DNA from 4 places in the Flexivirga alba genome. Region 2 is predicted to be linked to each of the others. Evidence: riboswitches for the same ligand, from Rfam matches in the RefSeq annotation. Region 2 holds a riboswitch; each other region holds the start of a gene.
The links. A riboswitch is a leader RNA that binds a small molecule or an ion and turns the genes downstream of it on or off. The one in region 2 is predicted to bind S-adenosylmethionine.

Region 1 (7,404 bases), 790 kb from region 2:
AGCCCGGGATCAGGGGCACCGTGGTGCGCAGCAACCATCCGGTGACACTCATCGCAGCGCACCCGGCGGGCCGTTTCCCCAGCATTCCTGACGTGCTGGTGCAGACGCCGCAAGGCGCCTACCGGTTGCGGGCGGTGCACACGCCGGCACCGCTGCCGGACATCGTGCCGGACTGGCGGTCCGCGCTGCGGTCACTCACCCGATGGCGTGCGGAGCTGCCCGCGAAGCAACCGCTGGTGATGGCCGGCGATTTCAACGCGTCCTCGGCGATGCCGGGTTTCCGCGAACTCGCCGACGGGCTGACCGACAGCAGTCGCGCGACCGGCTCGGGCTGGACGCGGACCTGGCCCCGCGGCGCGTGGCTTCCGCCGTTCATCCAGCTGGATCACGTGCTGACCCGCGGCTTCGGTGTCGTGGCCGACGGCACCATCGACGTGAGCGGCACCGACCACCGCGGCTACTGGGCCAGGTTGCGCTTCGAGCCGGTCACCAGGGCAGCGGCTCGCTGAGGTCGCGTGGGTCGGCCGGAGCCGACCAGCCCTCGTCGGTGTGCACGTAGGACAACGCCGGGCCGTGCTCGACCAGTCGCCGGACCGCCGCCACCAGCCGGTCGACGTGCTCACCGTTGGTGGCCAGACCGAGGCTCGCGCGTATGGCGCACGCCCCGTCGCCGACGACGGCGTCGCACAACAGATGCGCGCAGAACCTGCCGTCACGAACCGCGATGGCGTCCTCGTCGGCCAGCACCTGCGAGACCAGCGACGGGTCATAACCCTCGACCGTGAAGGTGACGACGCCGACGTTGGGCCGGTCGCCGAGCACCTCGACGATGCTGACCCGATCGATGGCGGCCAGTCCGGCACGGAGTCGGCCGTGCAGCTGCGCCTCGTGCGCCCCGATGGTCGCGCGGTGCGTCTGCAAGGTCGCGCAGGCCGCCGCGATCGTAATGGCACCAACGGCGTTCGGGGTGCCGCCCTCGTGGCGGGCCGGGCCCAACTGCCACTGCGTGTGGTCGTGGTGCACCCGGGACGTGGCGCCACCGGCCGGCAGGTAGGGCTCCGCGGCGTCCAGCCAGTCGCTGCGTCCGGCGAGCACGCCCGCGCCATACGGGGCATAGAGCTTGTGGCCGGAGAAGGCGACCCAGTCGACGCCGAGCACGTCGAGGTCGATCTCGACATGCGGTGCGTACTGCGCGGCGTCCAGGACAGTTCTTGCCCCGAACTCCCTTGCAACAGCTACGAGTTCGGTCACTGGCCAGATCTCGCCGGTGACGTTGCAGGCGCCGGTGATCACGACGAGGCGCTCGCCTTCGGGCGATCTCTCGAGCGCTTCGCGCAGCAGCTGTATGGCGTGCTGCTCGCTCGTCGGCACAGGCAGTCGGGTGGTGCGGTCCTGCGCCCACGGCAGGAGCGCTGCGTGATGCGCCGACTCCCAGGCGAAGACCTGGGTGTCCCGCGGCAGGCAGTGGGCGAGCAGTCGCAGCGCGTCGGTGGTGTTGCGGGTGAAGACGACCTCGTCGCCGCTGCGGGCTCCCACGAAGTCCGCGACCTGCGCACGAGCGGCCTCGAACCAGCCGGTGGTGACCTGGCTGGCGTAGCCGGCGCCGCGGTGCACGGACCCGTAGCGGCGTTGCACCTGCTCCGCGGCCTCTGCGACAGCGACCAGCGCCGGCGTGGTGGCGCCGTGATCGAAGTTGGCGTAGTCGGTGACGGTGTGGTGCACGGTCGGCACGCCGAGATCGGCGGACACCGTCCTCGGCAGGCCGTCGGCGGCCTTCCGCTTGCGGTGGGTCCCGGCGGCGGGCACGCCCAGTTGCCGGGCGGTCTCGTGCTGTTCTGTGGCGTCCTGCTCAGGGTCGATGCTGATGATGCTCAACGGCTGCTCCTTGGCCGATCAGGGATCGACGAGGGCACGTGCAGGGCCGATCCGCGCTTGCCGACGTGTTGTCACGTCCGCCCGGTCGTCACCCGGAGCACCCCACCGCGGTGGAGGGTTGCCGCTCAGCTAGCCGGGGCTTGACGCTGAGACTCATGACCTGGGAACAAATGTAGCCGCAGCCCCCGCGACGTCGTCAAACCTGTCCCGCGGAGTGGGAAGGCGTGTCGTGCTGCTGTCGGCGCTTGCGGCGTGTTTCCCATGGGGCGGATGGGGTTGTCGCGTACGGTGTTTTCGTGGCTACCCGTCCGTCCTCGTCGACAACGACCGCGCGCGCGACCCGAAGCAAATCCGGGTCGAGCGGAGCCGGTTCGCGCTCCCGACCCGCGTCGGGGCGCACTTCGACGCGCCCGCCCGCCAAGAAGGCGACCGGCGCGAAGGCCCGGGCCGGCGGCAAGCCGGCCGGTGGTGGACTGCCGTTCCCGCTTCGCGCGGCCCGCGGCACCTGGATGGGTGTCGCACACGTCGCCGGCGGTGCAGCGCGCCGAGTCGGTCACTCGGCCCGCGATCTCGAGCCGGAGCTGCGGCGTGACGGCCTCGGCTTCGCGCTGATCGCCGCGGCCATCGTCATCGCTGCCCGCGAATGGTGGGGGCTGACCGGTGCGGCGGGTGACGTCATACACGCCATCGTCGCGGGGACCTTCGGTCTCGGCGCGCTCGTGCTGCCCCTGGTCCTCGTCCTGATCGGTGTCCACCTGATGCGCTCGCCGCGCGGGGACCAAGCCACCAACCGGGTGATGGTCGGGCTTGCGCTGTTCGCGATCGCGGTCTGCGGTGTCACGAGCATCGCCAAGGACATCCCGCAGCCGAGCGAGACCGACGCGTTGCGCGGCGCCGGCGGCATCATCGGATTCTTGGCCAGCAGTCCGCTCGTGGCAGCGGTGCACACAGCCGGTGCGATGGCGTTGCTGCTCATCCTGGGCATCTTCAGCGTGCTGGTCATGACCGCGACGCCGGTGACGATGATCCCTGAGCGCCTCGCGCAGCTGCGTGCCCGGCTCTTCGAGCACGGCGGCCCGTATGCCGAGGACGATGAGGCAGTCGACGCGGTGGCGCAGGATCTGCACGGCGACCAGATCGATGGCGGCAAGCGCAAGCGTCGTCGCAAGGCCAAGAACGACGAGCTCGACCCGAGCCTCGATGGCGACGAGCCGTTCGAGCAGGCCGCCACGGTGGTGCCGCGGCGGACGAAGAGCGGACGTGTCCTGCGTCCGGGGGAGAAGGATCCGGGCACGAGCGAGGTCTACAACGTCGACGGCGCCGAGCACGCGCCGAAGGACGAGAAGAAGGCCGCGCCCGCCGACGGGACCCAGGCGATGCCGCTGCCCGGCACGACCGGGACTCCGCCCGAGTCGATCAGCGTGGCGCCCCTGCAGGCTCCTCCGACCACGCCCCTGCCGCAACGCGTCGAGCAGCTCATGCTGGCTGGCGACGTGACCTACACGCTGCCGGGCAACGACCTGTTGAAGCCCGGCAGCCCCCGAAGTCGCGGTCGGCTGCGAACGACCGGGTCGTCGAGGCGCTCACCGACACGATGAATTCCTTCGGCGTCGATGCGCAGGTCACCGGGTTCAGCCGTGGCCCGACGGTCACGCGCTACGAGGTCGAGCTCGGCCAGGGCACCAAGGTCGAGCGCGTCACGGCGCTGTCGAAGAACATCGCGTATGCCGTGGCGTCGGCCGACGTGCGCATCCTGTCGCCGATCCCCGGCAAGTCCGCGATCGGTATCGAGATCCCCAACACCGACCGCGAGAAGGTCAGCCTCGGCGACGTCCTGCGCAGCGGCGCGGCACGGGGCAACGAGCACCCGATGGTGATGGGCGTCGGCAAGGACGTCGAGGGCGGCTACGTCATCGCGAACCTCGCGAAGATGCCCCACCTGTTGGTCGCCGGTGCGACCGGCGCCGGTAAGTCTTCGTTCGTCAACTCCATGATCACCTCGATCATGATGCGTTCGACCCCGGACGAGGTCCGGATGGTGCTGGTCGACCCCAAGCGCGTCGAACTCACGGCATACGAGGGCATTCCGCACCTGATCACACCGATCATCACCAACCCGAAGAAGGCCGCGGAGGCGTTGCAGTGGGTCGTCCGCGAGATGGACACCCGGTATGACGACCTCGCGGCGTTCGGCTTCAAGCACCTCGACGACTTCAACAAGGCGGTGCGCGCCGGCAAGGTGACGCCACCTCCGGGGTCCCAGCGGGTCATGCAGCCCTATCCCTACCTGCTGGTGATCGTCGACGAGCTCGCCGACCTGATGATGGTGGCGCCGCGCGACGTCGAGGAATCGATCGTCCGGATCACCCAGCTGGCGCGCGCGGCCGGCATCCACCTGGTGCTGGCGACGCAGCGGCCGTCGGTCGACGTCGTCACCGGTTTGATCAAGGCCAACGTCCCCAGCCGTATGGCGTTCGCGACATCGTCGCTGGCCGACTCCCGCGTCGTCCTGGACCAGCCCGGTGCGGAGAAGCTGATCGGTCAGGGTGACGCGCTCTTCTTGCCGATGGGCACCTCGAAGCCGATGCGAGTGCAGGGCGCCTGGGTCACCGAGACCGAGGTCCAGGAAGTCGTTGCGCACGTCCGGGAGCAACTGAAGCCGACCTACCGCGACGACGTGGCGGTGACGGCTCCGAAGAAGGAGATCGACGAGGACATCGGCGATGACATCGACCTGCTGTTGCAGGCGGCCGAGCTCGTCGTCAACAGCCAGTTCGGTTCGACATCGATGTTGCAGCGCAAGCTGCGGGTCGGCTTCGCCAAGGCGGGCCGGCTGATGGACCTGATGGAGAGCCGCGGCATCGTGGGGCCGTCGGAGGGTTCGAAGGCGCGTGACGTGCTGATCCGACCGGACGACCTGCCGACGACGCTGGCGTTGCTGCGGGGCGAGGACCCGCCAGCCGCCGAGCAGCCGTATGACGCTGCGGCGGATGGCGATTCGGACGGCAGCGAGGACGCGTGGCAACTCACCAACCGCGGCGACTGACACTCGCTCGTGTGAAGGGCGAACAATGACCGACGACGACGATCGCACCCGGGAGATCCATCGCGACGGGGATCGCTATCGGCCTGCCGGTCAAGGTGATTCGACGCCGCCATCCGCGTATCGACCCCAGCAGCAGCAGCAGCCGCAGCAGGGTGGTGGCGCCTATCCGCCGGCCGGCGGCGGTTACCGGCCGACGGGTCAGGCCCAGCCGTACGCTGCGCCGATGCTCCCGACCGACCGCGGCTCGGGCGGCTTCCCGGCAGCCATCATCGGTGCGGTCGTCGCCACGATCGTCGCCGCTGCCTCGTCATACGCGGGCTACCAGATCCTCAAGAACCACTCGAGCATCGACCCGACGAAGCCGCTCGGTTTCATCACCTACCACCTGAACATGCTGCCGTGGCCGTCCGGCGGCGGCAGCGACCTGACGACCGCGTTCGTCGTCGGCGTGCTGATCGTCCTCGTGATCAGTGTGCTGCTGATGATGGCCGCCGCGATGTCGACCCGCGCCGGCACAGGAGGTTTCGCGCTCTTCCTCGCAGCGTGGATGGCGTCGGTCATCGCGGGAGGGGTTGCCCGTCCGGTCGCCGGCGTGATCGCGCGGCACGGCTCGTCACAGAACGCCGCCTGGCAGAGCGATCTCAACACCGGCGTGCTCTGGGGTGTGATGTTCGGCTGGGTCGCGGCATTGGTGCTGGTCATCGTGCATGCCCTGAGACGTAAGCCCGTCACACGTTGAAGCGGTAACCCTGGCCGGGGTCCGTGAGCAAATAGCGCGGCACCGCGGGGTCCGGCTCCAGCTTGCGCCGTAGGCCTGCGACATACACCCGCAGGTAGTGGGTGTCCTTCTCGTAGCCCGGACCCCACACCTCCCGCAGCAGCTCGGCCTGACTCACGAGACGTCCGGGCTGAATCGCCAATGTTTCCAACAAATGCCACTCGGTGGGCGTCAGCCTCATCGGCGCCCCGTCGCGCAGCGCGATTCGCTCGGGGAAGTCGAGTGCGAAGTGCGCGGTGCGGACGGGATCCGCGTGCGGGGTGCTGACGGTCCGGCGGCGGACCGCCGCACGGACCCGGGCGAGCAACTCGTCCATGCCGAACGGTTTGGTGACGTAGTCGTCGGCGCCCTCGTCGAGTGCTTCGACCTTGTCGTCGGAGTCGTGCCGGGCCGACAGCACGATGATCGGCAGCTCACTGGTGCGCCGAATCCGCCGGATGACATCCACGCCGTCGATGTCCGGCAGGCCGAGGTCGAGCACCACCACGTCCGGAGCGTCTTCGGCGATGCATTGCAGTGCGGTGCGACCGTCGAAGGCATGCGTGACCTCGTAGTCGCGGGCTCGCAGGTTGATGCTGAGCGTCCGCACCAGGGCCGGCTCGTCGTCGACCACCAGAACCTTCGTCATCCGGTCGCTCCTTGGTCGGTCACCGGCAATCGCACGCACATGGTGAGGCCGCCGCCAGGGGTGTCCTCGGCCTCCAGTGTGCCGTCCATCGCCTCGGTCAGTCCCTTGGAAACGGCGAGTCCGAGGCCGACCCCGTCGCCGCGAGGACTGTCGCCATACCGCTGGAAGGGCGCGAAGATGCCGGTGCGCTGGGACTCCGGCACGCCCGGGCCGCGGTCGATCACCCGGATCTCGACCCACTTGCCGAGGCGCTCACCGGTCAGCACGACCTCCTGCCGACCCGGGGAATAGCGCAGCGAGTTCTCCAGCAGGTTCGCCAGCACCCGCTCGGCGAGGCCGGTGTCGGCAACGCAGCTGATCTCGGGGTCAGGGAGCCAGACGTGCACGCGTTCGGGTGCGCTCAGCGAACGCAGGGTGATCGCGAGGAGATCGGCGACCAGCACGTCATCGGTGCGGGCCGTGATGCTGCCCGACTGGATGCGTGACATGTCGAGCAGGTTCTCGATCAGGCCGTCGAGCCGATCGGTAGCTCCCTCAATGGTTTCCAGCAACTCTCGTTGATCGGCGGCGGACAGCTGTATGTCGGTGCTGCGCAGGCTGGACACCCCCGCCTTGATCGCCGACAACGGAGTGCGCAGGTCGTGGGACACGGCCGCGAGCAAGGCAGCACGTGATCGGTTGTCCTTCGCCAGCCCTGCCGCCGCGGCCGCCTGTCGCGCCAACTCGTTGCGGTGGAGTATGGCGGCCGCCACGCTCGCATAGGCCTCCATCAGCCGCTGCTGGCTCGCATCGACGACATCGCCGTCGAGCACCAGTTGGTGCTCGTCGTCGATCGACACCCGACTCAGCGGTGCGTCCAGGTCGGCCAGTGGGACCGAGCCGCTGACCATGACCGGCTGTCCGGGCACGCCGGTGCGAGTCGTCCGAACGATGGCCGCACCGCCTGTGGAGAAGATGTCCCGAGCCTGCTCCAGCAGCTCCGGTAGCGGGTCCTTCACCGCCAGCAGCGAGTGGGTCAGCTCGGCGAGCACCCGTGAATCGTATTCAGCAGCAACCGATTGCGCGGTCCGGCGGACA
Region 2 (7,404 bases):
CCCGCGAGTTGCAGCGGGTAGGCGACGTTCCCGAAGACGGTCCGGGATCGCATCAGGTTGAACTGCTGGAAGATCATCCCGATGCGACGTCGTATGGCGCGCAACGGTTTTCCGCTCAGGCTGGTGATGTCGACCCCGTCCACGGTGACCGTGCCCGAGCTGACTCTCTCCAGTCCGTTGATCAACCGCACGAGGGTGCTCTTGCCCGCACCGGAGTAGCCGATCACCGCGAAGATCTCGCCGCGGCGGATGTCCAGGTCGACGTCCGACAGCGCTCGGTGCTGGTCGTCGCCCTTACCGAAGACCTTGCTGACGGCGTCCAGTCGGACCAATGCATCCGCCGAGTTCGACTCAGGCTCAACGGTCTGTCCCAGTGTCGCTGTCATTTCGAGGCCACCGTCTTCTCCAGACCGGTCAGCAGCTTGCGCAGGGCAGCAGCCGGCTTGCGCACCAGGACACTGGTGTTCTTGGACTCGGCGACGACGAGCTTCGAGACGCGCGGGTCCTGGTAGAGCTTGACCAACTCGGCATACGTCGGGTTGTCCTTGTCCTGCTCCCGGGCGACGATCACGTTGATGTAGGGCTGCGCGGTCGCCGACTTCGGGTCGTCGGAGTAGAGCGCCGACGTCGGGTCGAGCTTCCCGTCCAGCGCGAAGTTGTTGTTGATCACCGCGCCGTCGACGGACGACAGTGACGTCACAGTCTGCGACGCGTCGACCGGGGTCACCTGGACCTTCGATGCGCCCTTGTCGACGTCCGCCGGTGTCGACAGGATATTTCCGCCGCCCTTGAGCTTCAGCAGCCCGGCCTTCTGCAGCACCAGCAGCGCCCGGGCCTGGTTGGTCGCATCGTTCGGGATGGCGATCTTCGCCCCGGCCGGGATCGACGACACCGACTTGTGCTTGCGGGAGTAGAGGCTGAGTGGCACGACATACGTCGATCCGACCGGGGTCAGCGTCTCGTGGGACTGGTCGTTGTATGTCGCGAGGAAGACCAGGTGCTGGAAGAGGTTGAGGTCCAGTTGTCCTTGTGCCAAAGCGGGATTCGCCTGGGTGTAGTCGGAGAAGTTGACGGTTTGCACCTTGATGCCGCGATCGCGGGCAAGCTTCTTGAAGACCGTCCAGTAGTCCTGATCCGCGTCGGTGACGCCGATCTTCACCGTGGTCAGTTTCGTGCCGGAGGTTGAATTGTCGGACGACGAGCGACCGGCTGCGAATCCGCCCCCGCCGCCGACCACCAGGCCGACGACGGCCGCGCCGATCCAGCTGCGTCGGGTGTGGGTGCGACGCGGCGGCAGAGTCGGTCGGTCCGGCAGGGACGGGACGTTGGACGGATCGGGGATGTTCTTGTCAGGCATGAGGTCCTCAGGGTCGCTGGTATGACGAATGCGCCCGGCCGTGCTCGAACTCGTCCGCACGCGATCGGCGAGCGGACGGGCAATGGGGAACTGCCGTGCTTGCCGCACTGCAAATCGATGGATTGCGCACTGCGGCCTAGTCATTCACCTGGGGCACCCCGCCACGTGCGTGAGGGTTGCCGCCCAGCAAGCCAGGGCTTGTCGCTGGGACTCGTGACTGGTTCAAACATAAGGAGTAGTTACCGGATAAGTCAAAATCGGTAGCGTTGCTACCACGTTGTGACCTGGCTCACGTACGTGGCAGGCGGGCCGCCGTGACTGATCGGGCCGACGGAACTCGAGTCCTTCCCGTCGCCAAACCCTCGGTAGCCTCGGCGTGTGCCCGGTTCGGAGATCGTCGTCAGCGCTGTCGTGTTCCGGGATCCCGAAGGCCGGGTGCTGACGGTCCGAAAGTCAGGCACCGAGATGTTCATGTTCCCCGGCGGCAAGCTCGAGCCGGGCGAGCACGCCGTCGACGCGGCCGTTCGAGAAGTCGGTGAGGAGCTCGACATACAGGTGCGGGCCGACGACCTGCGCATGGTGGGCACGTTCAGCTCGGATGCCGCCAACGAGCCCGGCCACACAGTCACCGCGACGGTGTACGAGCACGCCTATGTTCCGGTGGCGGCGCCTGCCGCCGAAATCGCCGAACTGCGCTGGCCAGACTTGTCTTCCGAGGCGCCGGCCGATCTCGCGCCGCTGCTCGCGCTCAGCGTGTTCCCAGCCTTGCGTGCTGGTCGCTGATCGGGCGCCGAGGGTCTTGACCGGCCGGTAACTTGTGCTCCACAGTTGCCCCTGCGTGCTGTGCGTCACAACCGTTGTGGCGTCGTCCGCGGGTGTCGTCCGGACGACACGGTCCCCTTGCAGTTCCTGCCCCTGCATGATCTCGAACGATCGGATGACCCGTGAATCCCTTGAAACACCAACGTCGCCGGGCCGCTGTCGCACTCGCAGCAGCCGTTGTCGCATCCGCCGGACTCGCCGCGCCGGCAGCCATCGCCTCAGCGGCTCCGCTCAACTACGTCGCGATGGGCGACAGCTACAGCGCCGGCTCCGGCATCCTTCCGCTGTCGGATGCCACGCCCCTGTGCACCCAGTCATCGCTGAACTCCGCGCACGTCATCGCCGCGGCCAAGGGTTTCGCGCTCACTGATGTGTCGTGCGGTGGCGCGACGACTGCTGACTTCGCGGGCAAGCAGTTCGGCGTCGTGGCACCGCAACTCAACGCGCTCAGCACCTCCACCGATCTGGTCACCCTGACGATCGGCGGCAACGACAACAACACGTTCATCAACATGATCGCTGCGTGTGGCAGTGCGGGTATGGCGACGCTCGGGTTCGGCAGCCCCTGCAAGACGCTGTATGGCGACAGCTTCGCCAACAGCATCACCAACTCCACCTACCCGAACCTCGTCTCCGCCCTGAAGTCCGTGCGGGCAAAGGCGCCGAATGCCCGGGTCGCGATCGCCGGCTACCCGCACGTGATGCCGGCGGACAACTCGAGTTGCTTCGCCGTGATGCCCATCGCATCCGGTGACGTCGCCTACGTGAACTCGATCGAGGCGACGCTCAACAGTGCGGTGCAGCGCGCCGCAGCCGCAACGGGGGCCACGTACGTGGACATGTCCGCCCCGACCGTCGGTCACGACGCGTGCAAGCCGGTCGGCACTCGGTGGGTCGAACCCGCGCTCTGGGGCACGAACTACGTGCCGGTCCACCCGAACGCCGCGGGCGAGCAGGCATACGCCGACCAGTACGTCGCCCGGCTCGGCCTCTGACCGAAGTCTGCCGGGCGGCACAGACGGAGTTGAGCACGAGAGGACGATAGATGCTGTGAGCGAGCTTTCTCACGACATCTATCGACCTCTCGGCGCGCTCAGGATGCCCGAAACGGCGCTGCAGACCGGACGTACCGTCCATTCCGGGAGAGCCTCACGCACGAGACCCCGCCTGCTGGTTAGGCTCTCCGGGTGTCCTCGGGAGTGACCGGTTACTTGGTGCTGCTCGGCGTCGGTGTCGCCGGAGCGGTGCTTTTCGTTGCCGCGATGGCCTCTCGGCGGCTGTTGGCGCCCAGCGCACCGAGCCTGGCGAAGTTGACCACCTACGAGTCGGGCGTCGATCCGGCGAGCGGCGGCTGGGCGCAGACCCACTTCCGGTACATCACTTATGCGTTCCTGTATGTCGTCTTCGCGGTCGACGCCGTCTACCTCTTCCCGTGGGCTCTGGTGCTGCGCGATCACGATCTGGGAGTCGCGAGCCTGGTGGAGATGGCGATCTTCATCGCGGTGGTTCTCGTCGGCCTGCTGCACGCCGCTCGGCGCGGCATGCTGACGTGGTCGGACAGTGCCGCCGACAGGGAGGACCAGACCAGTGACCACTGACCTACCCATGCCCCGTGTCGGCGTCGGCCAGGCCGTCGCACCGAAGCCGATGCGCATCGTCCTCAACTGGGGTCGCCGCTACTCACTGTGGGTCTTCAACTTCGGATTGGCCTGCTGCGCCATCGAATTCATCGCCGCGTCGATGGCCCGCCACGACTTCATCCGGCTCGGCGTGATCCCCTTCGCGCCCGGCCCTCGCCAGGCTGACCTGATGGTTGTCTCCGGCACCGTCACCGACAAGATGGCACCCGCCGTCCGTCGCCTCTACGACCAGATGCCCGAGCCCAAATACGTCATCAGCTTCGGCGCCTGCAGCAACTCCGGCGGTCCCTACTGGGACTCCTACTGCGTCACCAAGGGTGTCGACCAGCTGATCCCGGTCGACGTCTACGTGCCCGGTTGCCCGCCGCGTCCCGAGGCGCTGCTGCACGGCATACAGGTGCTGCAGCAACAGATCGCCGACGAGCGGCTGCAGACCAAGGGCTTGCGCACCAAGCTCGGTGGGTATGCCGGGCGCAAGGCCTCGGCCGCCGAGGTGAGCCGTCCACTGGTCGCGCCTCCCGCTGAGGGGAAAAGGCGTGACCGACGAGACCTATGAGGTCCCCGCCGTCAGTTGCGAGCAGGGGAGTGGCTCGCCACCCTGGAGCGCGTCCGCGGCGAGGGCTTCGACTTCTTCGACTTCCTCACCGCCGTCGACCAGACCGATGCCGAGGAGACGCCCGGCTTCGACGTCGTCGTGCACCTGTATGACGCCACACCCGGCGCGTTGCGCGAGACGCTCGTCCGGACCAGGGTGGCCGACGGCGACTCGATCGCCAGCTGCACGAGCCTGTGGTCCGGTGCTGCGTGGCACGAGCGCGAGACCCATGAGATGTTCGACATCGGCTTCGACGGGTATACCGACGCCAACCATGGCACGCTGCGAAAACTGTTGCTACCGGACGGTTTCGACGGTCACCCGCTACGCAAGTCGTTCGTGCTGGTCGCCCGCGCGAGCAAGCCTTGGCCCGGTGCCAAGGAACCCGGCGGCGGTGGCACGGACGGCAAGCCGGCCCGTGCGCCCCGCCGTCGCATGCAGCCACCCGGCGTCCCCGACGAGTCCTGGGGTCCCCGGTAGATGAGTGACTTCCTGGAGATCGTGCTGCGCTCCGTCTGTGTCCTCGCGGCGTTCCTCGTGCTGCCGCTGCTGGTCGGGCAGACCGAGCACAAGGTGATGGCGCACATGCAGGGTCGCCTCGGCCCGATGGAGGCCGGTGGCTTCCACGGCTGGGCGCAGCTGGTCGCCGACGGCGTGAAGTTCGCGCAGAAGGAAGACATCGTCCCGCTCGCCGCGGACAAGAGCGTCTTCCGCGTGGCACCCGCGCTCGGCATCGTGTCCTACCTGCTCGCGCTGGCGGTGATCCCGTTCGGGCCGCACTTCTTCGGAGCCGACGTCCCGGGCAGCCTGGTCTGGGTGCTCGCGGTCAGCGGCGTCGGCACGGTCGGCACGCTGATGGCCGGCTGGTCGAGCGGCAACAAATACTCGCTGCTCGGCGCGATGCGCACCGCGGCGCAGCTGGTCTCCTACGAGCTGCCGCTGATCCTGGTGAGCGCGTCGTTCGCCATCGCCGCGGGCTCACTGTCACTGGTCGGCATCGCACACGCGTGGAACCCGTGGTGGCTCATCTGGCAGCTGCCGGGTGCGCTCGTCTTCCTGATCGCGGCGACCGCCGAGCTGCAGCGCCCGCCCTTCGACATGCCGGTCGCCGACTCCGAGCTGGTGATGGGCCCCTACACCGAATACACCGGACTGCGCTTCGCGCTCTTCCTGCTCGCCGAATACGCCGGCATCGTGGTGATGTCGTTCCTGCTGGCCACGCTCTGGCTCGGCGGCTGGACCGGACCTTTCGACCACGCCATCGGCTGGCTGTGGGTCCTGCTCAAGGGCTTCGTCTTCTCCTTCCTGATCATCTGGATCCGCGTCGCCTGGCCGCGGCTTCGCGAGGACCAACTGCAGCGCGTCGCCTGGCTCGGTCTCGTGCCGATCGCGTTGCTGCAGCTGGCAATAACGGCAATCGGAGTGGTGGTGACGTCGCAATGAGCAAATTTCTCACGGGCCTGGCGAAGGGTATGGCGACCACGGGTCGCACCATGGTCACGCACGCCCACACGCAGCAGTACCCGCACGTGCGACCCGATCTGCCGCAGCGCAGCCGTGGCGTCATCGCCCTGCTGGAGGAGAACTGCACCTCCTGCATGCTCTGCGCCCGCGAGTGCCCCGACTGGTGCATCTACATCGACTCCCACAAGGAGACGACGCCGGCCGAGACCGAGGGCGGTCGCGCCCGGCAGCACAACATGCTCGACCGTTTCGCGATCGACTTCAGCCTGTGCATGTACTGCGGGATCTGCATCGACGTGTGCCCGTTCGACGCGCTCTTCTGGAGCCCCGAATTCGAATACGCCGACGGCGACATCCGAAACCTGTTGCACGAGAAGGACAAGCTGGGCGAGTGGATGCCGACGGTGCCGCCGCCGGCACATGTTGACGAGGCTGAGAACCCTGAACGTGGATCCGGGGCCCCCGCGAAGTATCGGGGGAGCGCAGCGGAGGAGAACTTCGGGGGAGGTCGTGACCACGTATGACGTGCTGTTCACCATTGCCGGGGCGATCAGCGTCGCCTCCGGCCTGCTCGCTGTCAGCACCAAGCATCTCGTGCACTCCGCGCTCTGGCTGATCGTGAGCCTGGCCGCACTGTCGGGGTGCTACCTGGTGCTTGGCGCCGAATTCGTAGCGTTGGTGCAGCTTCTCGTTTATGTCGGCGCTGTCGTCATACTCGTCCTCTTCGCCCTCATGCTCACGCGCGCACCGATCGGTCGCAGCCACGAGCACGACACCTCGCTGATGCAGCGTGCGGCGGCGCTCGTCGTCGGCGCGGCCACGGCGGCGTTGCTCGCGACAGTCCTGATCAGCGCCTTCGGCAACGAGAAGACGCGCGTCAACGGTGGCACCACGCACGCGCTGGCGACCAGACTCTTCGGCAGCTGGGTCTGGCCCTTCGAACTCCTCTCGGCGTTGCTCCTGGTCGCCCTGATCGCCGCACTGGGCCTGGCGCGCCTGCCGATCGGTCGCGGCCTCGGGCACGACGCGGAACGTGTCACGGTGAGGGGAGCCGCGAAGTGATCCACGCCGCGCCGCCGATGATCGTCGTCGGGTTGCTCTTCGGCATCGGTCTGTATGGCGTCCTCGCCCGGCGCAACGCCGTGCTGGTCCTCATCGGTGTCGAGTTGATGCTCGCGGCGGCCGGGCTGCTCTTCGTCACCGTGGGCTCGCTGACCTCCGACGCGATGCGCGCCGGTCAGGTGATGACGATCTTCGTCATCACCATCGCCGCCGCGGAGATCGCGGTCGCGCTGGGCGTGATCCTGGCGGTCTTCCGTGCCCGCGGCAACGTGGACATGTCGCAGCCGGGGGAGTCCGAATGATCCTCAGTCTTGTCGGGTCGAACGGTCGATTCGACGTCAGCACGCTCGCGGTCGATTTCCCGATCCAGCCCAGTCACCTTGCCGTGCTGCTGCAAGTGGCGATCCCGGTGCTGATCATTCTGTGCACCCGGCGCAGCTCCCACGCCTTCGCGATCGCCAGCG
Region 3 (7,404 bases), 880 kb from region 2:
TCGTGCTCCGCGGAAGTCGGTGGTGGCGTCGAATCTCTTGGCGATCCCGTCAGTCGTCGGGACTCTCCGGCTCGGATCGTCGTCGCCCGTCGAACTGCACGAGCGCGAGGTGCAGCGTCTCGTTGGTCGGGCCGGCGTATGGCGGCCGGCCAGGCGCCGGGGCGCAGTCGGCGACGGTCGGCTGGTAGGGGAGGAACTCTGGTCTCAGCCGCGTCCCGTCGCGTGCCGTGAAGACGACGCCGTCGGGTCTGCTCGGGTCGCCGACCATGACGAACACACCTCGGTGATGCTCGTCGTGATGGAACGGGCAGAGCATGATCAGCCGGTCGGCATCGGTGCGGCCGCCGTCGATCCAGTGGTCGAGGTGATGGCACTCCAGATGATGCATCGCCAGGCAGCCGGGGAAGCGACATCCGCGATCTCGATCCTCAAGCAACCGCCGGGTGCGGGCGGGGACGATGCGTTGCGCGCGGCCGACGTTGACGGGTTTGCCTTCCGTCTCCCAGATCGGCTGAATGACGCCGTCGCAGAGGACGCGTTCGCGCAGAGCCGGCGGGAGGGCGGAGCTCTTGTTGAGCCAGCCGCTGCCCATCGTGTCGAGATGCAGGTAGACGCGGTAGCGGCTGGCACGCGAGTGACCGAGCGGTGCGCCGTCGTCGAGTGAACGCTGCGCCATCAGGCTGAGCGCTTCGCCGAAGCTGGCGCCCTTGTGGGATCTGGTTGCGTCGGCGGGGTTGTCGCCGCATGCCCCGGCGCCGGGGCGTGACCCGGCGGGGCGAGGGTTGCTCATCGTCCGTGTGTGGAGGCGGAAGAGGGTGTCCTTGGCCTCCAAGAGTGCCTGCTCGACCAGCGCTCCGATGTCAGCCGGGGCGTCATACAGCAGCCTGAATCGGCCGTCGACGTAACGCATTTCGAGGGTGGGAGGGGCCGTCGCCGGGTCGAATTCGCCCGGAGCGCGGGCTTGGGCGGCATCCGACGCGGCGTCCACCAGCTCCTCGTCGTCAGCTTCGTCGTCGGGCAGGACGACGCTCTCGGCATCCGCCTCGGCGGCGCTCTCCGTGGTCGAGTTATCCGCGTCTGAGCTGTCTGCGTCTGCGTCGTCGCCGTGAAAGTTGTAGCGGCACAACGCTCTTCGCAGTTGTGTCACGGTCGTGTATGACGCGAACTCCGCCACCTCTTCGTCATACGCCGCCGGCGTGTATTTGGCGACGACTGCGGCCTGGCCGAGCGTGAGCCTGCCGTCGTCGAGGAGTGCCTGCATGGTCGGCAGGTCGGCCGAGCGCTGGGCGATGCACACGATGTCGTGTGCAGATGACCAGGTCAGCCCGGCGTATGCCGTCAGCCAGTGCTCCGGAGACTTGAAGCCCACCCCGCACCACAACTCCTCGGCAAGCACCCGACGCATCAGCGCCACGAGCTGAGCGTGACCGTCGTTGAGCTGAGCGCTGATCGCAGCCAATTCGTCGTGCGCTGCGGACATTGCCAGATCGGACGCCGACGTCTCCCAGCCGCTGCCGCCGGCAGCCGCTGAGGTGGTCGTCTCGCATTCTTCGATCATGCGTACAGTCAATCATCGAGCACCGACAACGCCTTTCCGCCGCGGAAATCGGCCATCTATCAAAGGGCGCCGATCTGGCAGGCTCGATGGGTGATCGACATACGCCCCATGCAGGCGCGAGATCGTGGTGCGGTCCTCGAGCTCGCCGATCGGCTGACTGTCGGCGTTGCTTCGTGGCGCGCGCCGGAGCTGGTGCTGCGAGCCGTGCGTTCGTGGGTCTCCGGCGACATCGACAAGGTCGGCGAGGAGCTGATGATCTACGTCGCGGCTGAGGGCGCGGATGTCGTCGGCTTCGTCGCGGTCACTGAAGACACTCACTGGACCGGGGAGCGAGACGCCTACATCGGCGAGCTCGTGATTCGTCCCGACCTCGAAAGGCAAGGCGTAGGAAGGCAACTCGTGCGAGCGGCAGAGCTATGGGCTTCGGCGCGAGGGCTTCGGCGGATCCGGCTCTCGACCGGCGCCGCCAACACCGCTGCACTGAGCCTGTATGGCGCTCTCGGTTACCAGTGCGAGGACGTCACGCTCAGTAGCGGTGTTGCCGACCTTCGTGACCGGGCGGATCCCGATGACCCGGATCGGTCGACCGGCGATCGCAACCACGACAAGGGCGCTCCAGCGGAAGCCGTCACGCCGACGTCGCGTGTACCTGGATCTCCTGGCCATCGGCGTCCGTGATCGTCACGAAGTCGCCGAACTCGGACTCGTTCAGCTTCGCCGCGGCACCGGCCGCCCGCGCGCGCTGCACGATATCCGGCAACGGAGCGGAGGTCTCAAACGTGAGCTGTATGGCGAAAGGGCCTGGCACAACTGGGAGTTCGTCGGTGTAGATGTGGTGCAGCCCGACGACGCCGCCCGGATCGGGGAGTGTCAGCTGGGTGAAGGCCGGGTCAGCTTCGCCGACGACCGAGAAGCCGAGTGACTCCAGCAGGCGCCGGTCGGCGGTCTGGTCGTCGACGAACCGGATCGGCGTGACTCGCAGGTCACCGACGCCCGGCTGGACTCCCGTGCTCGAGTAGCCGTAGAGATCGTCGGACCGGCCGTTGATGGTCAGCTCGTCGTCGCCCACGGTGATGGTGATCGCGCGGCCGTAGGCCTCGTCATACACCATGGATTCGTCGGGGTGATCGGCGTTACCGAAGCCTGTTGCGGTCAACTGTCGGGCGAGTTCCTCGAGTGCGTCCGTCTCGAACGACAGGCTGCTCTGGCCCTGCTTCGCGCCGGAGGCGGACTGCGCGGCGCTGTGCAGTCCGACAGTGCCAGTGCGGCCGGCGAGCACGACCCACCCGCCCTGATCGCTGGTGATGCTGACCGACAACCCGAGAGCGACCAGCAGACGGGTCATCTCGTCGAGGTTGTCGGTGAAGCGGATCGGTTGCACGGTCAGGCTCATCGGGTCGCTCCTTGGTCGAGGTTGTGGTCGAGGTAGTCACGTAGCGCCCGCTCGACCAGCGCCGAGAGGCTCAGGTTGTCGTCGATCGCGCGGTGCTTGACGGCGCGGATCAGGTCGGGAGGCAGATACACGTTGAACTGTGTCTTATCGCTTGCTGGCATGCTAGCAATCTAGAATACGATCTAACGGTCGTCAAGGGCGTCGGAGTCATGGCCGACGCAGGTCGAGGACCTGGAAGACCTTGTCGAAGCGGCGTGCCGCAGGCGCCACGAAGTCGCGCAGCCGGCCGTATTCGGTGAATCCCTCGGACAGGTAGAGCCGTTCGACGCCGTGGTTGTCGCCGCGAAAGTCGATCGTGAGCTGTTCGCACCCCGCATCGCGGGCGGTGCGGATCAACTCCCGGACCAGCGCTCGACCGATGCCGTGGCCGCTGAATTCGGTTGCCATTGGTAAGCGTTCGAGGTCCGCCTGCGGTCGCAGGGTTGATCGAGAATACCGGCGCCAGTAGCCGAACCCGACCAGGCGTGTGCGGCCAGGCATCTCGGCGCGGGCGGCCAGGACGCAGGCGTCCGCCGGTCCGGCGGCGAGTGCTCGCCGTACATAACGCATTGAGGCGTCCACGGATAGAGACGGTTATGTATCAACGAGTGGGCCGCGTTAGTATCGCGACCAGGTCATGAGTGTCAGCGTCAAGCCCCGGCTCGCTGACCGGCAACCCTCCACCGCGGTGGGGTGCCCCGGGTGAGGACCAGGCCACCGGTGCAGATCGCCGGGTGGCAAGCGCGGGCATCACGAGTGTGGGTCCGCCGCCGATCATGGCGCGCGCGTCGTGTTCGGCGATCGAGCACGGAAGGTCATCATGAGCGACGTCACCCCCAACTGGTCCTTCGAGACGCGGCAGATCCACGCCGGTCAGACCGCCGACCCGACCACCGGGTCGCTGGCGCTGCCGATCTACCAGACCACTTCCTTCGCGTTCAACGACACTGAGCACGCCGCAAACCTCTTCGGGCTCAAGGAATTCGGGAACATCTACACCCGACTGATGAACCCGACGACCGACGTCGCCGAGAAGCGCATCGCCGACCTCGAGGGCGGCGTCGGCGCACTCCTCGTCTCCTCCGGGCAGGCCGCCGAGACGCTGACGTTCCTCAACATCGTCCAGGCCGGTGACCACATCGTTGCCAGCCCGAGTCTGTATGGCGGCACGTTCAACCTCCTCAAGCACACGCTTTCCAAGCTCGGCATCGAAACCACTTTCGTGGAGAACCGTGGCGAGGCGGCGAGCTGGGAGGCGGCGATCCGGCCGAACACCAAGCTGGTCTTCGCCGAGACGATCTCCAACCCGAAGTCCGAAGTGCTCGACATCGAGCTGGTGGCCAAGGTCGCGCACGACCACGGTGTGCCGCTCGTCGTGGACAACACGATCGCGACGCCCTTCCTGCTGCGCCCGATCGAGCACGGCGCGGACATCGTCATCCACTCGGCGACCAAATACCTTGGCGGACATGGAAACTCGATCGCCGGGGTGATCGTCGACAGCGGCAATTTCGACTTCGCCAAGGACCCGGAGAAGTTCCCCTCCTTCAACACTCCGGACGAGTCCTACCACGGCCTGGTCTACGCACGGGACCTCGGCGTCGGCAGTGCGCTGGGGGCCAACCTGGCGTTCATCCTCAAGGCGCGCGTGCAGTTGCTGCGCGACCTCGGCGCGGCCGTGTCGCCATTCAACGCGTTCCTCATCGAGCAGGGCATCGAGACGCTCAGCCTGCGCGTCGAGCGGCACGTCGAGAACGCCCGCAAGGTCGCCGAGTGGCTGCAGGACCAGGACCAGGTCGAGTCGGTGCGCTGGGCATCGCTGCCGGGCAACGAATACTACGAACTTGCCCAGAAATACACACCGCTCGGCGCCGGAGCCGTGCTGGCCTTCGAGATCGCCGGTGGTGTCGAGGCGGGCAAGAAGTTCGTCGAGGCACTCACTCTGCACTCGCACGTAGCCAACATCGGCGACGTGCGGTCGCTCGCGATCCACCCGGCGTCGACCACGCACTCGCAGGGTCCCGACGAGGACCGTCTCGCGGCCGGCGTGACCCCAGGGCTGGTTCGCCTCTCGGTCGGCATCGAGCACATTGACGACATCCTCGCCGACCTCGAGCAGGGCCTCACCGCAGCAAAGGGCTGAGCGAGAGGACCCACACCGCATTGAGCGGACCCGCAATCCAACGCGATTGCGGGTCCGCTCAATGCATTACGGGTCCGGTCAATCAGAAAATCGGTTGACGGGATCCCGCGCTGACCATGAGGGTTGTCGCACACGCACCGGCGGCACAGACTTACGCGGGGTCCCCGCGAAGTATTCGGAGGAGCGCAGCGGAGGAGAAACTTCGTGGGGTGCTCGTCCGCACCGAGGAGAGGAGTCAGTGATGGCAGAAGGACAGGGCACGCTGCCCGCTTTCAGGCTCTTCCTCGATCGGAGTTTCACGTATGACGCAACACCCGGAGACAGCCTCCTCCGCACTTGATGACCGTTTCACCTTCGGCTACCAGCAGGTCGGCGAGCTGGACGACGACCAGCGCTGGTCGACCTGGGGGAGTTGCCAGCCCCTGAGCCGCGGGCCGCAGCCCTGGCCGGACTGGATCATCACCGACGACGCCGCGGTCGACACCGAGCTCGGCATACTCAAGACGGGCAAGGAAGCCGACGTCTTCCTGCTCGAACGCTCCGCACCATTGGACGATCGCGCGGTTGTGCTCGCGGCCAAGCGCTACCGTGACTCGGCGCACCGGACCTTCCACCGCAACACCGACTACACCGACGGTCGCAAGCTGCCCAAGAAGGGCGGCCGGGAAGCCCGCGCGATGGCCAAGAGCACCACCTTCGGCAAGTCCGTTGCGGCCGGCATGTGGGCCTGGGCCGAATGGGAGTCGCTGGTGCGATTCCACCAGGCCGGACTGCCGGTGCCCTATCCCGTGCAGATCGACGGGACGGAGATCCTGATGGAGCTGGTCCTGGGCAGCGACGGCTCGCCTGCACCGCGACTGGCAGGCACCCGGCCGGACCGAAAGCTGTTGGAATCATTGTGGTCCCAGCTGTCCGATGCCATCGGTGGACTGGCCTCGCTCGGCTGCGTCCACGGGGACCTGTCGGCATACAACCTGCTGGTCTCGGGGGAGCGGCTGGTGATGATCGACCTGCCGCAGACCGTCGATCTCTTCGCCAACCCGCACGGCATGGAGATGCTGCAGCGCGACTGCACCAACGTTGCGACGTGGTTTCGCGCGCGTGGCCTGGAGGTCGACGGCGAGGAGCTCTTCGGGGAGGTCGTGGCGCGCGCCGTGTAGGTCAGGCGTGTTAGCCGGTGAAATGCGTGCGACGTATGCCGCAGGCGTTTGCGACAATGGGCGAGATCACCATGACCACACCTGACTCCTCCGCGCCCACCAACCGCCGGTCCCGTGGCCGTGCCGGGCGCGGTGGCGGCTCCAACGGGGGCGTGGCCGTCGAACGCCGCGCGAGACACCGGAGCAGCTCGAAGCACGCCGCGAGCACCGGCGCACGCTCGTCCCGGCTATCACCTACCCGCAGCAGCTGCCGGTCAGCGCCGCCAAGGACGAGATCGCGGCCGCCATACGCGATCACCAGGTGGTCGTCATCGCCGGCGAGACCGGGTCGGGCAAGACCACCCAGCTGCCGAAGATCTGCCTGGAGCTGGGCCGCGGCCTCGACGGGCTGATCGGGCACACCCAGCCGCGACGCATCGCAGCACGCTCGGTGGCCGAGCGGGTCGCCGAAGAGCTGGACGTCACACTCGGCGAAACCGTCGGCTATCAAATGAGATTCGCCGATCACACCAGCAAGGACTCGCTGATCAAGGTGATGACCGACGGCGTGCTGCTGTCGGAGCTGCAGCGCGACCGCGACCTGCGCCGTTATGACACGCTGATCATCGACGAGGCGCACGAGCGGTCGCTGAACATCGACTTCATCCTCGGCTACCTGCGCCAGCTGCTGCCGCGGCGACCGGACCTGAAGGTGATCATCACCTCGGCCACCATCGACCCGCAGCGGTTCGCCGACCACTTCACCATCGACGGAAACCCACCGGTGCCGGTCATCGAGGTGTCCGGCCGCACCTTCCCGGTGGAGATGCGCTACCGACCGCTGGTCCGCCTCGAGGGTGAGCAGGAGGTGGATGTCGACCAAGTGACCGGCATCACCGACGCCGTCACCGAGTTGTGGACCGAAGCGCGCTCGGACGGCGGGCCGCAGGATGTGCTGGTCTTCTGCTCGGGCGAGCGAGAGATCCGCGACGCGGCCGACGCGCTGACCGCCCTGGACCTGCCGAGCACCGAGGTGTTACCCTCTTTGCGCGGCTGTCGACGGCAGAGCAACACCGCGTCTTCAAGCGATCCGGCAAACGGCGAATCATCTTGGCCACCAACGTCGCCGAGA
Region 4 (7,404 bases), 900 kb from region 2:
AAGCCGGTGCCGTCGACGAAGTCACGGGTCACCGGGTCGTTGAGATCGGTGTGCCAGTCGAGTTTGAAGCTGCCCGGGATGTGGCCGGTGTCGTAGAGCAGCACGTCCTCGTCGGACTCCAGCACCACCAGATCGGGGTGGTCGCCGGCGAGCTGGTCGGCCAGCCATCCGGTCGTGACGAGGCGCTCGGGGTGCGCATAGTCGGCGAATTCGGGGCTGTTGTCAGTGGGGAACGCCATAACGCCACGTTACGCGGTCGGGTATGGCGCGCCGACAGTGCGTATGGCGTGTGGGCGACTGGCAGGATGGGCGCATGTTCGACAGGAAGAAGAAGAGCGCGAAGCCCGTCCCGCTCGACAAAGGCCCCCTCGGCAGCACCGCGCTGAGCCTCTCGCAGCGGCTCATGACGGTCGGCATCGACGGCAAGGCCGGCTTCGACAGTGCCCGCGACGTCGCACAGGCAGCGCTGCACGACTATCCGTCGGACCCGGAACGCGCGATCGACCAGGTCATCAGCCAGCACCGCAGGCTCGCCGCCAGCGCCGGATTCGTCACCAGCCTGGGCGGATTCGTCACGATGGCGGTCGCACTGCCGGTCAACCTGGTGGGGTTCTACCTGCTCAACACGCGCATGGTCGCGGCCATCGCCCACCTGCGTGGTTACGACCTGACCGACCAGGGCACGCGCACCGCCATACTCCTGACGCTGGTGGGTGGTGACGCCGACGATCTGCTCAAGAAGGCCGGTGTCGTCAGCACCGGACGGCTGGCCAATCTGGCCGCGAACCAGCTGCCGCCGCCGGCCGTCATGGTCGTCAACAAGGCGGTCGGCTTCCGGCTGGTCAGCCACCTCGGCGACAAGCTGCTCACCAAGCTCGGCAAGGGCATCCCGGTCGCCGGCGGGGTGATCGGCGCCGGCCTCGACGCGTTCCTGCTCGGCCGCATCGCCAAGGGTGCCAAGCGCGAATTCCCGGCCACGGGTCGTGCCCTGCGCTCCGGGCAACGCTGACCATGCCCCGCCTGCCCAACGTGCGTTGGTCGGCGATGCGCCGCGTCTCGCAGGCGCTGCAGGACGTCAGCGAGCCCGGCGGCCCGGCCATCGCGGTGCGCGTCGCGTGCCTGCCGCGGATGACCAAGGCCGTCGCCCGCGGCGAATACGGCGGAGTGAGCGCCGGACATCTTGGCCTGCTCGCCGCAGCCGCTGCGTATGTCGTCTCGCCGGTCGACCTGCTGCCGGAAGCTCTCCTCGGCGTCATCGGGCTCGCCGACGACGCGGTCGTGCTGGCCTGGTTGGCCAAGACACTGGCCCATGACACGGATCAGTTCCTCGAGTGGGAGAAGCGCCGCGGCGCCACGATCAAGGGCGAGCGCCTGTCCTGATCCACATCCCTTCTTGCCGTGGGCGGTCCTCCACACCCGGCACTTGAGGGGGTATGCCGACACCGGTCACCCACCGCACGCTGCGGTGCATGACATCCACTGTGAGCGGCATCGGCGAGATCATCGCCCTCCTGCCCTACGAGCTCGGCTTCCTGCCCGCCGACTCGCTGGCGCTGGTCGGCATCCATGAGGGACGCCTGGCGATCACCGCCCGGCTGAACCGCCCGGCTCAGCTCGACGTGGTCGACGCGGCCCGCCAGATGGCGGCCGGCGTCGCGCGCTCTCGCCCGGACGAGTTGATCGTCCTGTGTTACGGCGGATTCATGCAGGGGGACCGCGACTTCGTCGACGTGCTGCGCTGGGAGCTGGACGATCTCGGTGTCGATGTCTCCCACGTCGCCAGCGTTCACGGCGTGCAGTGGCGGGCGGAGCAGTGCGCCTGTGGTTGCTGCCCGCATGAGCTGGTCGAGGTCCCGGAGGCGGCCCGTGTGGCGCCGGTCGCCGAGCACGTGTTGCGCGGCGTGGTGCCGGCGTCCAGTCGTGACGAGCTTGGCCGTCGGTTCGACATACGACATCCGCTGGTGGCTCAAGCGGTGGGGAGAGCTCTGTCCGGCCGGAGCCAGCGCTGCGCGGCCGCCGACGAGCCCGACACTGAGGGGGCCGATGCGCTGCAACGCATCTTGTGCAGGGCGGAGAAGGACGTGCACTGCCTGCCCGTCGAGGTGCTGGCCGCCGCGACCGCGGCCGTCGCGCGAATCACGGTGCGCGACTACGTGCTGGCCTGGCTGATGCCCGATTTCCTGTCGCCGGAGCAGGTCCTGCCCGACGAGCTCGACGAGCACTACGACTTGGGTCCGGCGCCGCTGCATGCCCGCGACGAAGCCACCTTCGACGATCCGGTCTCGGACGTGGCCGGACGCCTCGGGGAGTGGGTCGCCTGCATCCCGCGTGAGCACAGTGTGCCGGTGCTGATGCTGATCGCGGGCGTTCAATGGACGACCGGCAGTGGTGTGCTGGCCATGCTCGCGGTCGAGCGTGCGCTCGCCGTCGACCCGGACTGTCGGCTGGCGCAGCTGTTCGCAGCCGCGCTGCGAGGTGGTTTGCGTCCGCACAGCGGCGAGCAGCGTTCCGCCTGAGCGGAGCAGGACGGCCCTGATCGCTGCTCCGCAGAGTGGACAACGACTTTTTGCCGACGCCCGATTTTTGCTACCGTCATACCTGTCATGAGTCCCAGCGTTCGCTGGAAGTGACCGCCCGACGGGTGGCCAACTCCTTAGGCGAACACAGCCCCGGCTGGCTGGGCGGCAACCCTCCACCGCGGTGGGGTGCCCCGGGTGAGGACAAGGTCGACCGCGCACGCCGGTCGGCAAGCGCGGGGCCGGCGAGCCCCAGGGGCACCCAAGGAGTGGGCCGGATGACCGCCATACGCACTGTGACACCTGCGACGCAGTGGTGCGCGCCGCCGCAGGACAGCAACCCGGACGCGCGCGCCATCCGGCTGACCGACGTGCGACTCGAGAACGGCGAACACCTGCCGGAGGTCGTCGTCACCTTCCAGACCTGGGGCCGGCTGTCGCCGAACGCCGACAATGCCGTCCTCGTCGAGCATGCCCTCACCGGCGACTCACACGTCGACGGAGAGCCGGGTCCGGGTCAGCCCACCGCCGGCTGGTGGCCCGATCTGATCGGCCCGGGCTGCCCGCTGGACACCGACGACCTGTATGTCGTCGCGATCAACGTGCTGGGCGGCTGCCGCGGCACGACCGGACCCGGCTCGCTCGCCCCGGACGGCTCGCCGTGGGGCTCCCGCTTCCCGCGCACGACCATCCGTGACCAGGTCGCCGTCGAGGCGGCGGTCGCCGACGCACTCGGCATCGACGCGTGGTTCCTGGTGCTCGGTGGATCGATGGGCGGCATGCGGGCCATCGAGTGGGTCACCGGTTTCCCGGAGCGCACCCACGCCGCATTGGTCATCGCCAGCGCCGCGCAGGCTACGGGCGACCAGATCGCCTGGGGCCAGGCGCAGACCCTCGCCATCACCTCCGACCCCGGGTATGCCGGGGGCGATTACTACGGTACGGGCGTCATACCCAGTGACGGGCTGGGCATCGCCCGACGCATCGCTCACGCGACCTACCGCAGCGCCGACGAGTTCAACACCCGGTTCGGCATCCGTCCGCAAACCGACGAGAACCCGCTCGGTGACGGCCGATTCGCGGTCGAGAGCTACCTGGATCATCAGGCAGGCAAGCTCGTCGCGCGGTTCGACGCCGGGTCGTACGTCCACCTCACCGCTGCGATGGCCAGCCACGACGTGACACGTGGGCGAGGCAGCCTGACCGAGGTGCTCGGTAGCTACCCGGGCCTGTTGCGGGTGGCCGCGGTCGACTCCGATCGGCTCTTCCCGGTGGCGCTGTCCGAGCAGATCGTCGCGGCGCACGGCCACGGCCGGCTGCGGTTGATGCGCTCGCGGCACGGCCACGACGGTTTCCTCATCGAGACTGATCAGATCGCCGCCATCGTGTCCGAGACGGTTGCCGACGCGCGTCGGCACCGCCTGGCGGTGCCGGTCGCGGGTTGAGGTGACTCGGGTCACGTCGCCGACGACCCGCCCACGGCCGTGGTCCGGTAGCGTCGGCGGTACATCCGATGGAAGAGGTGAGCGCGCAGTGGCTGTCGTGGTGGGATACGTGCCGACCAAGGAAGGCGCTGCCGCGTTGCGTCGGGCAGCCGCCGAAGCCGCCGTCCGGCAGACTCCGCTGATCGTGCTGGACTCCGCGCACAGCGACGGGCAGGACCAGACCCCGATGCTCGCGCCCAGCTGGAAGAGTTGGCCGACCAGGACGTCAGCTACGAAGTACGCACTCTGAGGCCGACCGAGGACGCCACCGACGAGCTGCTGCGCATCGCCGACGAGGAGTCGGCGGACCTGTTGGTGATCGGGTTGCGCCGGCGGTCACCCGTGGGCAAGCTGATCCTGGGTGCGAATGCCCAGCGGATCCTGCTCGACGCCGCTTGTCCGGTGCTCGCGGTCAAACCTGCGGAGTGACCCATTCGGGTCGGATCTGTTTTGCACCAACGGTTTTCGTCGTCAGGAGACGCGTCGTAGACCTGCCGATCAGGGGCCGATGGAATGTTCTGCGCCCCGAATCGTTTTATAATGGTGTGGAAGCGCACGAAACCGAGCCGGACCAGCCCGGGAAACGGTCGCTTCGAAACCCCCAACCTCGGTCAGCCGTCATCCCCGGACGGCAACATAGTGGTGTCCGTGCACCACGGGCCGACAGTTTCGGAAGGTAGTTAGTGGACCCCGTGTCAAAGACCCCGGAGCGCCGGCATTGCCGGCGGAGTTCGCGCATCCGGCTCTGCAGCAGTTGATCGCAGCCGGCCAAACGAGCGGCTCGATCGACAGCTCGCAGCTCAAGGATGCTCTGGAAGCCAGTGAGATCGCGCCCAACCGGATGAAGACCGTGTTGCGCGCCCTTGACGAGCACGGCATCGCCGTGACGCTCGACTCCGAGCACGCGGCCCGCGCTGTCGCGACGACCACGACCCGACGCGGGACCAGCCAGAAGTCTGCCGCGAAGAAGACCACGGCCAAGAAGGCCGACGACAGCGGCGCTGACGACGAGGCTAAGCCGGTCAAGAAGGCTGCCGCGAAGAAGACCACCGCCAAGAAGGTTGCTGCCGACGAGAACAGCGCCGAGGACGAGATGCCGGTCAAGAAGGCTGCTGCGAAGAAGACGGCCGCCAAGAAGACGGCCGGCCGCCGCAAGACCGGCGAGGTCATCCTCGAGCCGACCGCGGAGGACGCGAAGGACGAGGAAGAGCCCAAGAAGGAAGAGAAGACCAGCGCGTCCGGTGCATTCGTCATCCGACAGGACGACGAGGACGACGCACCCGCGCAGCAGGTCGTCACCGCCGGTGCGACGGCCGACCCAGTCAAGGACTACCTGAAGCAGATCGGCAAGGTCGCCCTGCTGAACGCTGAGCAGGAGGTCGAGCTCGCCAAGCGCATCGAGGCCGGCCTGTTCGCCGAGGAGCAGCTGAACTCCGGCGGCAAGATCGAGATGAAGCTCAAGCGTGAGCTGTGGTGGATCGCCCAGGACGGCAAGAAGGCCAAGAACCACCTGCTGGAGGCCAACCTTCGTCTGGTTGTGTCCCTGGCCAAGCGCTACACCGGCCGCGGCATGCTCTTCCTCGACCTGATCCAGGAGGGCAACCTCGGTCTGATCCGTGCGGTCGAGAAGTTCGACTACACCAAGGGTTACAAGTTCTCGACCTACGCCACCTGGTGGATCCGTCAGGCGATCACCCGTGCCATGGCCGACCAGGCTCGCACGATCCGTATTCCGGTGCACATGGTCGAGGTCATCAACAAGCTGGCCCGCGTGCAGCGTCAGATGCTGCAGGACCTGGGCCGCGAGCCCACTCCGGAAGAGCTCGCCAAGGAGCTCGACATGACCCCGGAGAAGGTCGTCGAGGTCCAGAAGTACGGCCGCGAGCCGATCTCCCTGCACACCCCGCTCGGCGAGGACGGCGACAGCGAGTTCGGTGACCTCATCGAAGACTCCGAAGCCGTCGTGCCCGCCGACGCCGTCAGCTTCACGCTGCTGCAGGAGCAGTTGCACTCGGTCCTCGACACGCTGTCCGAGCGCGAGGCCGGCGTCGTCTCGATGCGCTTCGGCCTGACCGACGGCCAGCCGAAGACGCTCGACGAGATCGGCAAGGTCTATGGCGTCACCCGCGAGCGGATCCGCCAGATCGAGTCCAAGACCATGAGCAAGCTGCGTCACCCGTCGCGCTCGCAGGTTCTGCGCGACTACCTCGACTGATCCTTCTGCTGCGACATCTCGCGGCATACAGGAAGCCCCGACGAACAAGTTCGTCGGGGGCTTCCTGTATGCCGGTCGTCGTCTCCGCTCGCCGTCGACTTGACGTTCGCTTGCGTGATCTGGGCTGTCGCGGGTGCTGGTCGCCTTTTCCGCGGATGGTGCCGGCCTTGCCGCGCACGTCCTGCGGGGCCGTGCCAGTGTGCCGATGGATCGCGGCGCTTGGCCCAGCAGCTGGTGCGCTCGGGCGCACGTCTTGCCGGGCCTTGACGTGGGCGGCGGCGCGGAAGCGGGTTCGACCTGCAGGAGGTGCGCCATCGTCATGCTCGAGCCGCGCTCGCAGTAGATGATGGCGCAATGGCCGTGAACCGAGGGTCCCCGGAATGGTATGCGCAGTTGTATGCCGACGCACGCGCCGGATCCTCGAAGGTGATGTGGGATCACGGCGAACCGACGCCATACCTCCTCGACTGGCTGGGGGAACGATTCGCTGCTGGTGGTCGTCGTGGTCGTGCGGTTGTCATCGGCTGTGCGTATGGCGACGACGCGGAACCGGTGGCGTCATACGGCTTCGACGTGACGGCGTTCGACGTCTCGGTGACGGCTGTCGAGATCGCGCTCACGCGCAACCCGGGGTCGGCGGTCGACTATCGGCACGCCGACGTGGTGGATCTGCCGTCGGAGTGGCTCGGTGCGTTTGACCTGGTGATCGAGTGCACGACTTTGCAGAGCTTGCCGCCGGAGCTTCACGAGGCAGCCGCCACGAGCGTCGCCTCCTTGTGTGCACTGGATGGCGAAGTGCTGGTGATAGCCCGGTGCCCAAGTGAAGTTGATCCGCCCGGCCCGCCGTGGCTGCTTACGGAGCAGGAAGTGGGCCGAGTCGCCGTCGATGGTGTCCGGCTCACCCGCCTGCGCCGGATCCCGATGCGTGGCGGTGACCGGTGGGTGGGGAGTTCGCACGCCCGAGTGCAAGTCGCCTCGAGTGAACCGATCGGCGATCTGCGTCAACCGCTCGCAGCGCGCCTCCCGGCCGGTGGGAACGGGCGACTTCAGCGACGTCGTATGCCGAGCAGCCGCGCCGGCCACTCGACGACCCGCCCGACGCCTTGAGCGAAGACCGCGCGACCGGACGCGGGCAGGATCGCCGAGCCGATCCGCTGCGGCCAGGACTGCTGGCGCCGTACGCCGTCGA

Region 1: linked by a shared signal. The riboswitch ahead of ACFQDH_RS12410 (aminotransferase class V-fold PLP-dependent enzyme) and the one ahead of ACFQDH_RS08370 (MetQ/NlpA family ABC transporter substrate-binding protein) in region 2 are both predicted to bind S-adenosylmethionine.
Region 3: linked by a shared signal. The riboswitch ahead of ACFQDH_RS12830 (bifunctional o-acetylhomoserine/o-acetylserine sulfhydrylase) and the one ahead of ACFQDH_RS08370 (MetQ/NlpA family ABC transporter substrate-binding protein) in region 2 are both predicted to bind S-adenosylmethionine.
Region 4: linked by a shared signal. The riboswitch ahead of metX (homoserine O-acetyltransferase MetX) and the one ahead of ACFQDH_RS08370 (MetQ/NlpA family ABC transporter substrate-binding protein) in region 2 are both predicted to bind S-adenosylmethionine.

What each region holds. Positions count from the first base shown of each region.
Region 1 is NZ_JBHSWH010000001.1:2,508,663-2,516,066, forward strand. It holds gene ACFQDH_RS12405 (endonuclease/exonuclease/phosphatase family protein) at 1-509, shown strand, start outside; gene ACFQDH_RS12410 (aminotransferase class V-fold PLP-dependent enzyme) at 487-1,875, opposite strand; SAM riboswitch class IV at 1,924-2,036, opposite strand; partial or broken gene ACFQDH_RS12415 (FtsK/SpoIIIE family DNA translocase) at 2,385-4,921, shown strand; gene ACFQDH_RS12420 (hypothetical protein) at 4,947-5,660, shown strand; gene ACFQDH_RS12425 (response regulator transcription factor) at 5,650-6,327, opposite strand; gene ACFQDH_RS12430 (ATP-binding protein) at 6,324-7,404, opposite strand, start outside.
Region 2 is NZ_JBHSWH010000001.1:1,718,852-1,726,255, forward strand. It holds gene ACFQDH_RS08365 (methionine ABC transporter ATP-binding protein) at 1-386, opposite strand, end outside; gene ACFQDH_RS08370 (MetQ/NlpA family ABC transporter substrate-binding protein) at 383-1,357, opposite strand; SAM riboswitch class IV at 1,448-1,576, opposite strand; gene ACFQDH_RS08375 (NUDIX hydrolase) at 1,736-2,140, shown strand; gene ACFQDH_RS08380 (SGNH/GDSL hydrolase family protein) at 2,302-3,174, shown strand; gene ACFQDH_RS08385 (NADH-quinone oxidoreductase subunit A) at 3,367-3,777, shown strand; gene ACFQDH_RS08390 (NADH-quinone oxidoreductase subunit B) at 3,785-4,375, shown strand; gene ACFQDH_RS08395 (NADH-quinone oxidoreductase subunit C) at 4,391-4,894, shown strand; gene nuoH (NADH-quinone oxidoreductase subunit NuoH) at 4,895-5,857, shown strand; gene ACFQDH_RS08405 (NuoI/complex I 23 kDa subunit family protein) at 5,854-6,402, shown strand; gene ACFQDH_RS08410 (NADH-quinone oxidoreductase subunit J family protein) at 6,389-6,940, shown strand; gene nuoK (NADH-quinone oxidoreductase subunit NuoK) at 6,937-7,242, shown strand; gene ACFQDH_RS08420 (NADH-quinone oxidoreductase subunit 5 family protein) at 7,239-7,404, shown strand, end outside.
Region 3 is NZ_JBHSWH010000001.1:2,601,771-2,609,174, forward strand. It holds gene ACFQDH_RS12805 (HNH endonuclease signature motif containing protein) at 50-1,558, opposite strand; gene ACFQDH_RS12810 (GNAT family N-acetyltransferase) at 1,649-2,236, shown strand; gene ACFQDH_RS12815 (hypothetical protein) at 2,187-2,951, opposite strand; gene ACFQDH_RS12820 (ribbon-helix-helix domain-containing protein) at 2,948-3,112, opposite strand; gene ACFQDH_RS12825 (GNAT family N-acetyltransferase) at 3,159-3,560, opposite strand; SAM riboswitch class IV at 3,624-3,740, shown strand; gene ACFQDH_RS12830 (bifunctional o-acetylhomoserine/o-acetylserine sulfhydrylase) at 3,811-5,133, shown strand; gene ACFQDH_RS12835 (serine protein kinase RIO) at 5,436-6,293, shown strand; gene ACFQDH_RS12840 (hypothetical protein) at 6,304-6,591, opposite strand; partial or broken gene hrpA (ATP-dependent RNA helicase HrpA) at 6,523-7,404, shown strand, end outside.
Region 4 is NZ_JBHSWH010000001.1:2,617,798-2,625,201, forward strand. It holds gene ACFQDH_RS12870 (sulfurtransferase) at 1-239, opposite strand, end outside; gene ACFQDH_RS12875 (EcsC family protein) at 314-1,009, shown strand; gene ACFQDH_RS12880 (YkvA family protein) at 1,012-1,380, shown strand; gene ACFQDH_RS12885 (DUF4192 domain-containing protein) at 1,470-2,516, shown strand; SAM riboswitch class IV at 2,600-2,759, shown strand; gene metX (homoserine O-acetyltransferase MetX) at 2,795-3,961, shown strand; partial or broken gene ACFQDH_RS23905 (universal stress protein) at 4,050-4,429, shown strand; gene ACFQDH_RS12905 (RNA polymerase sigma factor) at 4,719-6,215, shown strand; gene ACFQDH_RS12910 (class I SAM-dependent methyltransferase) at 6,570-7,322, shown strand; gene ACFQDH_RS12915 (transglutaminase TgpA family protein) at 7,262-7,404, opposite strand, start outside.